Regions from separate parts of the Acidihalobacter prosperus genome, predicted to be linked through region 1. Evidence: predicted binding sites of a transcription regulator. Region 1 holds the regulator's gene; each other region holds the start of a gene.
The links. Region 1 encodes sigma-54, which starts transcription at its own class of promoters, with help from an activator protein. Its sites were predicted from a motif close to TGGCANGNTNCNTGCTT; they were not measured.

Region 1 (3,273 bases):
CTATCTGCATGGTTCAGGTGTCGCCCCGATGTTTTCAGGTGGCCGTGCGTTTGGTCGCTTCGGCCTTGTGGTGGTCCTTGGTTTTTTCCTTGTGCTTGATGACCTGCCGGTCGAGCTTGTCGACGAGTGCGTCGATGGCGGCGTACATGTCTTCGCTGACGGCGTCCGCGAAGAGCTGGTTGCCGCTGAGATTGAGGCTGGCTTCGGCTTTCTGGCGCAGTTTTTCTACGGAGAGGATCACGTGGACGTCAATCATGTTGTCGAAATGCCGCTCGAGGCGCTGGAATTTTTCGCTCACATAGCTGCGCAGGGCGTCGGTCAGCTCGATATGGTGCCCGGACAGATTGATTTGCATACGATACTCCTCGTTGAGGGCCATGTCTTATGTGCCCATGTGGGGGGCGGGGCCGTCATGGCTGGCGCCATCCCGCGGCCGCTTTCGCGGCCAGGGGCGGCATCCCCCGCCGCCTGATGTCGACGCTCGCACCCGACCGTGCTCCCTGGTCCGGCCGGCCCGCGGCAGGTGTTTCGCGGTGCGCAAGGTCGAGGATACGTGTGAAGTCGCCATAATCTGAGTCTAGTTGAGGCGCTTGCGATCGCTGGAGGACGGGATGTTCATGCCCTCGCGGTACTTGGCCACGGTGCGGCGCGCCACCTGGATGCCCTTTTCGCCGAGCAGGTCGGCGATCTTGCTGTCCGACAGGGGCTTGTCACCGGGTTCGCCCTCGATCAGCTTGCGGATCATCGCGCGTATGGCGACGGCCGAGCACTCGCCGCCGTCGGCCGTGCCGACATGGCTGGAGAAGAAGTACTTGAATTCGAAGATGCCGCGGGGGGTATACATGTATTTCTGGGTGGTGACGCGGGAGATGGTCGATTCGTGCATCTCGACCTGTTCGGCGATGTCGCGCAGCACCAGCGGTTTCATGGCCTCCTCGCCGTATTCCAGAAAGCCTCGCTGTTGCTCGACGATGGCGGTGGCGACGCGCAACAGGGTTTCGTTGCGGCTTTGCAGGCTCTTGATGAACCAGCGGGCCTCCTGCAGCTGATTCTTCATGTAGGTGTTGTCCACGCTGCTGTCCGCGCGCCGGACCATCGAGGCGTAGGTCGAATTCACGCGCAGGCGCGGCGCCACCTCCGAGTTGAGCTCCACGCGCCAGCGCTGCCCCTGTTTGCGCACGGTCACGTCGGGGACGATGTACTCGGGGCGGCTGTTGCTGATCTGCGCGCCAGGGCGGGGGTTGAGCGACTGGATCAGTGCGATGGTTTCCTGCAGCTCGGTCTCGTCCAGATCCAGGTGACGCATCAGTGCCTTGAAATCGTGGTTGCCGAGCAGGTCGATGTGCGATTGCACAAGATGCCGCGCCGATGCCAGCCGGGGGGTGTCCCTCGGCATCTCCGAGAGCTGTATGTCAAGGCACTCGGACAGGTTGCGCGCACCGCAGCCGGGCGGATCGAGCCGTTGTACGAGATGCAGTACGGCTTCGACGTCCTCGATCTCGAGTTCGGTCTGCAGTTGATCCGCGAGCGAGGCGCGGATGTTTTCCAGGTCTTCCTGAAGATAGCCGTCGTTGCCGATCGCGTCGATCAGGGTCATGGCGATCAGGCGGTCCTGCTCGTTCATGGTGGCGAGGTGGACCTGCCAGAGCAGATGGTCCGCAAGCGATTCGCCGTCTCCGCTCTGCGACTCATAGGGGTCGCGGTCGTCGCCTTCGGAGGGTGCGGAGCCGGCCGCGGAGGGCGGTTCGTAGATGTCGTCCCAGGCGCTGTCGACGGGCAGCTCGTCCGGAATCGTGTCCTGCGACGGACTGTCCTCGGCGCTGCTTTCGCGGGCTTCGCCGTTGATCGGTTCGCCGTCCGCGCCTTCGCCCCGGCCGCCGTCCTCGTCGATTTCGAGCATGGGGTTGGTCTCGAGCACTTCCTGGATGTGCGTCTGCAGCTCGAGCGTCGAGTACTGCAGCAGACGTATCGCCTGCTGCAGCTGGGGAGTCATCGCCAGGGATTGCCCCAGCCTGAGTTGAATGGATGGCTTGATCATCGCGCCTGATGTTTATCTTGAATCCGCGTTTAACGCAATGGTCATCATCGGTCTACGGGATGTTGTTAGAGTCGGAAGTCCTGCCCCAGATAGACCTCGCGGGCCTTCTGATTGTGCAGGATGTCTTCCGGCGCGCCTTCGGCGAGCACATGACCCTCGCTCAGGATATAGGCTCGCTGGCAGATGCCGAGGGTTTCACGCACATTGTGATCGGTAATCAAGACGCCAATGTCCCGGTCGCTCAGGTGTCGCACGATCCGCTGGATGTCGAGTACCGAAATGGGGTCGACGCCGGCGAAGGGTTCGTCGAGCAGGATGAAGGCCGGGTCGGCGGCCAGCGCGCGCGCAATCTCGACGCGTCGTCTCTCACCGCCCGAGAGGCTGAAGCCGCGACTGGCGCGGATATGCCCGATCTGCAATTCATCCAACAGACTTTCCAGGGTTTCATTCTGTGCCCTGGGGTCGAGATTGTCACGCAGTTCGAGTACGGCGCGGATGTTGGCTTCGACGCTGAGGCGGCGGAAAACCGAGGCTTCCTGCGGCAGATAGCCAACGCCCATGCGTGCGCGGGCGTGCATGGGGAAGCGGGTGATGTCCTGATCGTTGAGGTGTATCCGCCCCGAATCCGGCTGAATCAGACCGACGATGATGTAGAAGCAGGTGGTCTTGCCCGCGCCGTTGGGGCCGAGCAGGCCGACGATTTCGCCGCTGCCGACCTCGAGGGAAACGCCGCCGAGCACGTCGCGTCCGCGATAGCGCTTGGTCAGGCCACTGGCGCCGAGCACGCTCATGGCGCGGATTTTCCCGTCGTGCCCTGATCGGGCACCAGCGTGGCCTCGACGCGATGCCCAGGCGCACCGGCGGTGACGACGCCATTTTTCGTGTCGTAGACGATATGCGTGCTGCTGAAGGTGTTGCGCTCCTGGCTCAGTTCGGCCTGTCCCTGCAGTTGTATCTGCCGGCTGTCCGGCAGGTAGAGCATGTGCGCCGCGTGTCCCTTGACCGGTTTGCCCTTGGGGGTGACGTCGCTGAAGGTGGCCGGGTTGCCGTCCATGGTCAGGCGTTCGACCGGTCCCTTGGGCGGCGCCACCACGGTCAGTCGGTCGCCGTCGATGGTGAGGGTGTTCTGGGTGACGCGGACGTGCCCGGTGTAGATGCCGACACCGGTCTTCTGGTCGAAATGAAATCGGTCTGCGCTGATATGCACGGGCGCATCGCGTGCCACCGGCGGCGCG
Region 2 (3,273 bases), on a different contig from region 1:
CGACCTGCATGGCGCCGGCGCGGCTGTAGACCTGCGTGCCGTTGTTGCTGAAGATGAAAAATCCCTGGCCGTTGATCGCGGCATCGAGGGTGTTGCCCGTATTGTGCAGCGTGCCCTGGCTGAACTGCTGGGTCACCGCCTGCAGCTGCACGCCCGAACCCACGGCCTTGTTGCTGATGCCGTTGTAGGCCGTGGCGTAGATGTCGCCGAACTCCGCGCGCGAGGATTTGAAACCCGTGGTGCCGGCGTTGGCGATGTTGTTGGCGGTCACGTTGAGCGCCTCGGACGCCGCGTTCAAACCGGTCAGTGCCGTTCCGAAAGACATTGTGCGTTCTCCTTATCTAATGCGCCTTAACTGCCGGATCGCTCTAACTGATCTGCCGTACCTGGGAAAGGTCGACGCTGCCCATGCCGTCGCCCAGAGAAAGGGTGATCGGCCCCCCGTTCTGCGCCAGCGTGACGCTCGATACCTGCGCAGGGGACAGCACGTTGAGCCCCTGGTTCTGACCGTTGACCTGACCGACCGCCTTGACCTCGTAGGTCCCGGCCGGCATCGGCGTGCCCTGCATGTTGGTGCCGTCCCAGCTGAAATTTGCCAGACCCTGCGCCTGTGTGCCGAGATCGATCTGCTTGACCAGCTGGCCGCTGCGGTCATAAATCCCCACCGAAACCTGCGAGGCCGGCGAGCTGATGTCGACCGAACCCTGCAGCGAGCCGGTCGCCGGCAGCACCGCCATCGAGGACGGCGCCAGCACGGTCCGACCGACCAGACTGGCCGCCTGCAATGCCTGATTGGTCGACAGCGACTTCGACAGCGTGGCGAACGATGAGGACATGTTCTGGATACCGGACACGGTACTGAACTGCGCCAACTGGGCCAGCATGTTCTGACCGCTCATCGGCTGCGTGGGATCCTGGTTCTTGAGTTCGGCCACCATCAGGTTCAGGAACGCCTGCTGCCCCAGCTGGCCGGTGGATGAAGCCGTACCACTGGTCGCGGTGGTCGGGGAACTCGTGCTGCCGGTAATACCGAGCTGCGCGAGAATGCTGGGGTCGAAACTCGAATTGACGGCGCTTGTGCTCATGCTTCCACCTCGAAGGATTACTTGCCGAGCTGCTGCACGGTGCTGAGCAGCAGCTGCTGGGTTGTGGACAGGACGTTGACGTTGTTCTGGTAGCTGCGCGAGGCCGAGATCATATTGGCCATCTGCTCGACCGTATTGACATTGGTCGTGTAAACGTAGCCCTGCTTGTCGGCGAGCGGATTGCCCGGCGAATATTCACGTCGGACGGGCGCCTGGCTCTCCTGGATATCGGTCACGCGCACGCCCACTGCCGAACCGCCGCCCTGGGCATGGAACAGCGCGGTGGCGAAGACCGGCTGACGGGCGCGATAGGCCGCCTGCTCGCTGGAGGCGACGTCGTCGGCATTGGCGAGGTTGCTGGCCACGGTATTCAGTCGCACGCTCTGCGCGGCGAGGCCTGAACCGGCGATATTGAAAATACTGTACAGACTCATGATCAGGTCCCCATGATCGCCTTGCTGAGCCCCGAGAGACGTCCGCTCAGAATGGTCAGCGTGGCCTGGTAACGCAGCGCGTTCTCGCCGAACGCCGCCTGGTTGTACTGCAGGTTGACCGTATTGCCGTCCAGCGACGGCTGCAGCGGCACCTGATACAGCACAGGCGCAGGCCCTCCGGCGGCGGACGGCTCCATGTGCTCGGGGTTGGTGCGCATCAGCGGCAGCGCGCCACCCTGTCCGCCCTGCGCCGCCAGCGCCGCCTTGAAATCGATATCGCGGGCCTTGTAGCCAGGCGTATCGGCATTGGCGATGTTCGACGCGAGCAGTTGCGCCCGTTGCGCCTCGAGTTGCAACGCCTGCGGGAACACACCCAGTGCCTGATCGATCGAAAACGGCATTGCCAGCATCCTAAAGTTTCCACACAGTGGGTCGATAGCAATATGGATGCCAATCCAGAAAGCCAGTACCCATGCGGCTTTGCGGCTGCGGCAGCCGCTCAGGCGGCAAGCTTTCGCCGCTGTCGCGGCAAGCGACGTCGCCGCAGGCCACCCCGCATATCAAGCCGATAAAGCGTTTTGATCCATGGCCTGACGGGGGTTAGCATGTGCGGCCCAAGCCGGAGCGAACGAACGCCCATGCCCCAGGAACCCATTGAACAATGGATGCAACGCGTCGCCGATGCGATCCATCCGCTTGCCGAACAGGCGCAGGCGCATCGCTGGCTGTTGAGACAGAGTCTGTTCACCCATTTCCAGCGGCTCGTCACCCTCACCAGCCTGGGCGGCATCCAGGGCCCCATCCTTGACGTGGGCGCCGGCACCGGCGCACTGACCCTGGACCTGGCCTGGCAGACGGACGGCCAGACCCGCATCACGGCCGTCGACAACGACGCCGAAGCGCTGGCGCTGCTGGCGGCTCTGGCGAAGCGGCTCGGCGTGTCCATCGAAATGCTGGCAGGCGAAGCCTCGGCGCTGCCGGCCGAAACCGCGAGCCAGGCGATGACCGTCGCGCGTTACGTGTTCCAACACCTGCCCTCGCCACAATACGCGCTGGCTGAAATGCGCCGCGTGACCCGCCCCGGGGGACGCATCATGATCATCGACGTCGACGATGGGGTCGCGCTGGGCGAGCCGCCGGAAACGCCTGCGCTGGCGACGCTTCGCGAGGCCATCGGCGCGCTGCAGATCCGTCGCGGTGGCGATCGCCGCATCGGCCGGCGCCTGTACGGTCTGATGCGCGCCGCTGGCCTTGAGGCCATACAGGTCATCCTCATGCCCCGCGTCCGCCTCGGGCTGCAGCATGGGCGCAACGCCGAAATGGAGCAGCATCAGATCGAGCGCCTGCAGAGCGAACGCGCCGCGCTGCTCGATGCGGGCTTGATCACCGCCGAAGCATTCGAGGCCGCCGTGGATGCGCTTCGGCAAGACTTCGCGCAGGACCGGTTCGAACTCGACGCCGACTTCATTGCTATCGGCCAGGTGCCCCAGAACCCGTAAATTCTCTTTGCAAAACGCTGATTTGCGGCTCACAATCTACGCATTGTCGAGGGAGACGATACGCATGCGAGCCGTCCTGACAAGGGTGCTCATCATACTGATGCTCGCCGCTTCCGGCATGGCCTCCCAGGCCGCATCGGCCGATTCAGCGGCACGGTTCAGGGCAGCGCTCGACGCCCTGGCCTCCAATCGTATCGACCGTTTCGAGACGCTCGCGCATGACCTGCGCGGCAATCTGCTTCATCCCTACCTGCG
Region 3 (3,273 bases), on a different contig from region 1:
CTGGTCTCGCAGTTCAAGATCCACGCGGCATGAGACGCTACCCCATGTTATAAACCGACCGCCAGAAGACACCCGCGCGCAGCCGCCGCCCCACATGGGGCGGCGGCTGCGCGCGCTTTGGCGCGGACGATTGTTCCATACGCCCTCTCTACGACAAGATCACACAACCACGAGGAAATCATGTCAGCGTATCAGCAGTACGGCTCACCGGGATTGTGGGCGCGGATGAACACCATTCAGGGACGGCTTTATTTCTTGGGCGTGGCCTTCATGCTTTTGCTGGTCGCGACCACGGCGCTGAGTCTCTGGGATGCCGATCGCCACATGCTGGCGGAGCGCGAGGGGCAGGTTCAGCGCGAGGTTCAGACGGCGGCCAGTCTCGTGCAGGGGTTCGTCAACCGTGTGCAGTCTGGCGAGATGAGCGAAGCACAGGCCAAGCAGGAGGCGATGAAGGCGGTGGCGAGTCTTCGCTATGGCCGATACGGCTATTTCTGGATCAACGACATGCAGCCGCAGATGGTGATGCATCCGATCAAGCCCGCCTTGGACGGCCGCGATCTGAGCGGGTTCAAGGACGCCAACGGCAAGCCGGTCTACGACGATATCGTCGATCTGGTGCAGCGCAAGGGAAGCGGTTTCATCCATTACGTCTGGCCGTTGCCCGGGCATACGCAGCCGGTGGACAAGGTGGCCTACGTGACGGCAGTGCCCGCCTGGGGCTGGGTGATCGGCTCGGGGCTCTATCTGGTCGACCTCGAACAGGCCTTCCAGGCGCAGATGCTGCAATACGGGCTGGTGGCCCTGGCGGCACTCGTCATCGGCCTCCTGCTCGTGGCCTGGCTCGGGCGGTCGGTAACGCGCCCGCTGGGGCTGGTGACCGAACGGCTGGCCGAGATTGCGGCGGGCGAGGGCGATCTGACGCAGCGACTCGACGAACATCGCGAGGATGAAGTGGGTGCGCTGGCGCGCGCCTTCAATCGCTTCGTGGATCGTATCCAGCAGCTTATCCGGCAGGTGTCGGGCTCGACGGCGCAGCTGGCGGCGGCGGCGGAGGAGCTCTCGGCGACCAGCGACGAGACGCGCGGGCATGTCCGCCGGCAGCAGAGCGAAACGGACCAGGTGGCGGCGGCGATGAACCAGATGTCGGCGACGGTGCAGGAAGTGGCCCGGCATGCCAATGAGGCGGCACAGGCGGCCCGGGCCGCCGATGGAGAGGCGCGGCAAGGCCGTCAGGTGGTCGGACAGACGGTCGGGGCGATAGACGCGTTGGCCACGGAAGTCGAGCAGGCGGCGCAGGTCATACAGGCGCTCGAAAGCGACAGCGAGCAGATCGGTCGCGTGCTGGAGGTGATCAGCGGAATCTCGGAGCAGACCAACCTGTTGGCGCTGAACGCGGCGATCGAGGCGGCGCGCGCGGGCGAGCAGGGCCGTGGATTCGCGGTGGTGGCGGACGAGGTGCGCACGCTGGCCAGGCGCACGCAGGATTCGACGGAGGAAATCCGTGGCATGATCGAGCGCCTGCAGGTGGGTGCCCGAAATGCGGTCACGGTCATGGACAGCGGCCGCGACCGGGCCCACGCCGGCGTCGGGCAGGCACGGGCGGCGGATCAGTCGCTGGATGCGATTACGCGCTCGGTGGCCCGGATCAACGACATGAATGCCCTGATCGCGAGTGCGGCCGAGGAGCAGTCATCGGTGGCGAGCGAGATCGACCGCAACGTCAACAATATCAGCCAGGTGACCCAGCAGACATCGGCCGGTTCCGAACAGACCGCGAGCGCCAGCGAGGAACTGGCCCGTCTTGCGGCCCAGCTGCAGTCGCTGATCGGTCAGTTCCGCATTTAGCGGCAGTCCGGCCCGCGCGGCGTCAGGCAAGCCGCACGGGCCAGGCCGCCGGTATTTTGGCGCTCGGAGTTGTCCGGCTCTGTGGTGCGTTTTTATCTATTTGATTAATAAATCTATTATTGGGTGTGGCTCGGAGTTTGCTTGTGTTTGTGCGCAGGCGTCGCGAACCCGATGATCACGCGCGGCATTCAAGGCTAATCGAACCAGGAGATTTGAAGATGGCAGAGGAAGCACAGCCGGCGAAGAGCGGATCCAAGGTCAAGCTCATCGTGATCGTTTCGGTTGTCGTGGTGCTGGTGCTGGGCTTGGGCATCGGGGCGACGTTGTTTTTCACCGGCGCCTTCTCGAGCAAGGCACACAAGGGCGAAACAGCACAAGCGGAGGCGCCGGCGCCGAAGAAGCCCGCGATCTATCTGTCCATCGAACCCGCGATGGTCGTCAATCTGGGTCCGGACCAGCCGGTGCGCTTCCTGCAGTTGGGGATCGACGTCATGGCACGCGACCAGAAGGCGATCGACGCGGTCAAGGAAAACATGCCAGCGGTTCGCAATCGCCTGATCAGCCTGCTGAGCGGACAGAAATATGCGGTGGTCAGTACCCCGGAAGGCAAGGAGGCCCTACGCAAGCAGGTACTCGCGAGCATCAATGCGGTGCTTAAGGATTCGGGCGACAAGCATTTGATCGAGCAGGTTTACTTCACCAATTTCGTGATGCAGTGACACTCGGCCATGGCCACGAATGACGTTCTGTCCCAGGAGGAAATCGACGCCCTGCTGCATGGCGTCGACAATGGCGGTGTCGACACCACTCCGGACGGAGGAGCGGATGAGGGCGCGCGCGAGTACGACCTGACCAGCCAGGAACGCATCGTCCGCGGACGCATGCCGACCCTGGAGATGATCAACGAGCGTTTTGCGCGCCACTTCCGCATCAGTTTGTTCAACATGCTGCGATTCGCGCCGGAGATCAGCGTCAAGAGTATCCGCATCCTCAAGTTTTCCGAGTATCTGCGCGGCCTGTTCGTGCCGACCAGCCTCAATTTGACGCGCATACGCCCGCTGCGCGGGACGGCCTTGTTCGTGATCGACCCGCAACTGGTGTTCATCTCCGTCGATAACTTCTTCGGCGGCGATGGGCGCTTCCGGGCCAAGATCGAGGGCCGCGACTTCACGCCGACCGAAATGCGGGTGGTCAAGATGATGCTGGACCTCAGCTACAAGGACATGAAGGAAGCCTGGGCGCCGGTCATGCCCCTGTTCTTCGAATACCTCAATTCCGAGGTCAATCCGCAATTCGCCAATATCGTCAGCCCGACCGAAGTGGTGGTGGTCTCGACCTTTCACATCGAACTCGAGGGCGGTGGCGGCGACCTGCACGTGACCATGCCGTATTCCATGGTCGAGCCGATTCGAGACGTGCTCGATGCGG

Region 2: flgB (flagellar basal body rod protein FlgB) is a predicted target of sigma-54. The motif match lies at 1,956-1,972, and genes of this name have one in related genera.
Region 3: THPRO_RS04395 (flagellar basal body-associated FliL family protein) is a predicted target of sigma-54. The motif match lies at 1,972-1,988, and genes of this name have one in related genera.

The regions. Positions count from the first base shown of each region.
Region 1 is NZ_JQSG02000003.1:108,731-112,003, reverse strand. It holds gene ptsN (PTS IIA-like nitrogen regulatory protein PtsN) at 1-10, opposite strand, end outside; gene hpf (ribosome hibernation-promoting factor, HPF/YfiA family) at 35-355, opposite strand; gene THPRO_RS07260 (RNA polymerase factor sigma-54) at 578-2,038, opposite strand; gene lptB (LPS export ABC transporter ATP-binding protein) at 2,104-2,829, opposite strand; gene lptA (lipopolysaccharide transport periplasmic protein LptA) at 2,826-3,273, opposite strand, start outside.
Region 2 is NZ_JQSG02000002.1:129,217-132,489, forward strand. It holds gene flgE (flagellar hook protein FlgE) at 1-325, opposite strand, end outside; gene THPRO_RS04535 (flagellar hook assembly protein FlgD) at 369-1,085, opposite strand; gene flgC (flagellar basal body rod protein FlgC) at 1,103-1,519, opposite strand; gene flgB (flagellar basal body rod protein FlgB) at 1,522-1,920, opposite strand; gene THPRO_RS04550 (class I SAM-dependent methyltransferase) at 2,158-3,018, shown strand; gene THPRO_RS04555 (transglycosylase SLT domain-containing protein) at 3,083-3,273, shown strand, end outside.
Region 3 is NZ_JQSG02000002.1:94,787-98,059, reverse strand. It holds gene THPRO_RS04405 (methyl-accepting chemotaxis protein) at 1-33, shown strand, start outside; gene THPRO_RS04400 (methyl-accepting chemotaxis protein) at 181-1,845, shown strand; gene THPRO_RS04395 (flagellar basal body-associated FliL family protein) at 2,064-2,564, shown strand; gene fliM (flagellar motor switch protein FliM) at 2,574-3,273, shown strand, end outside.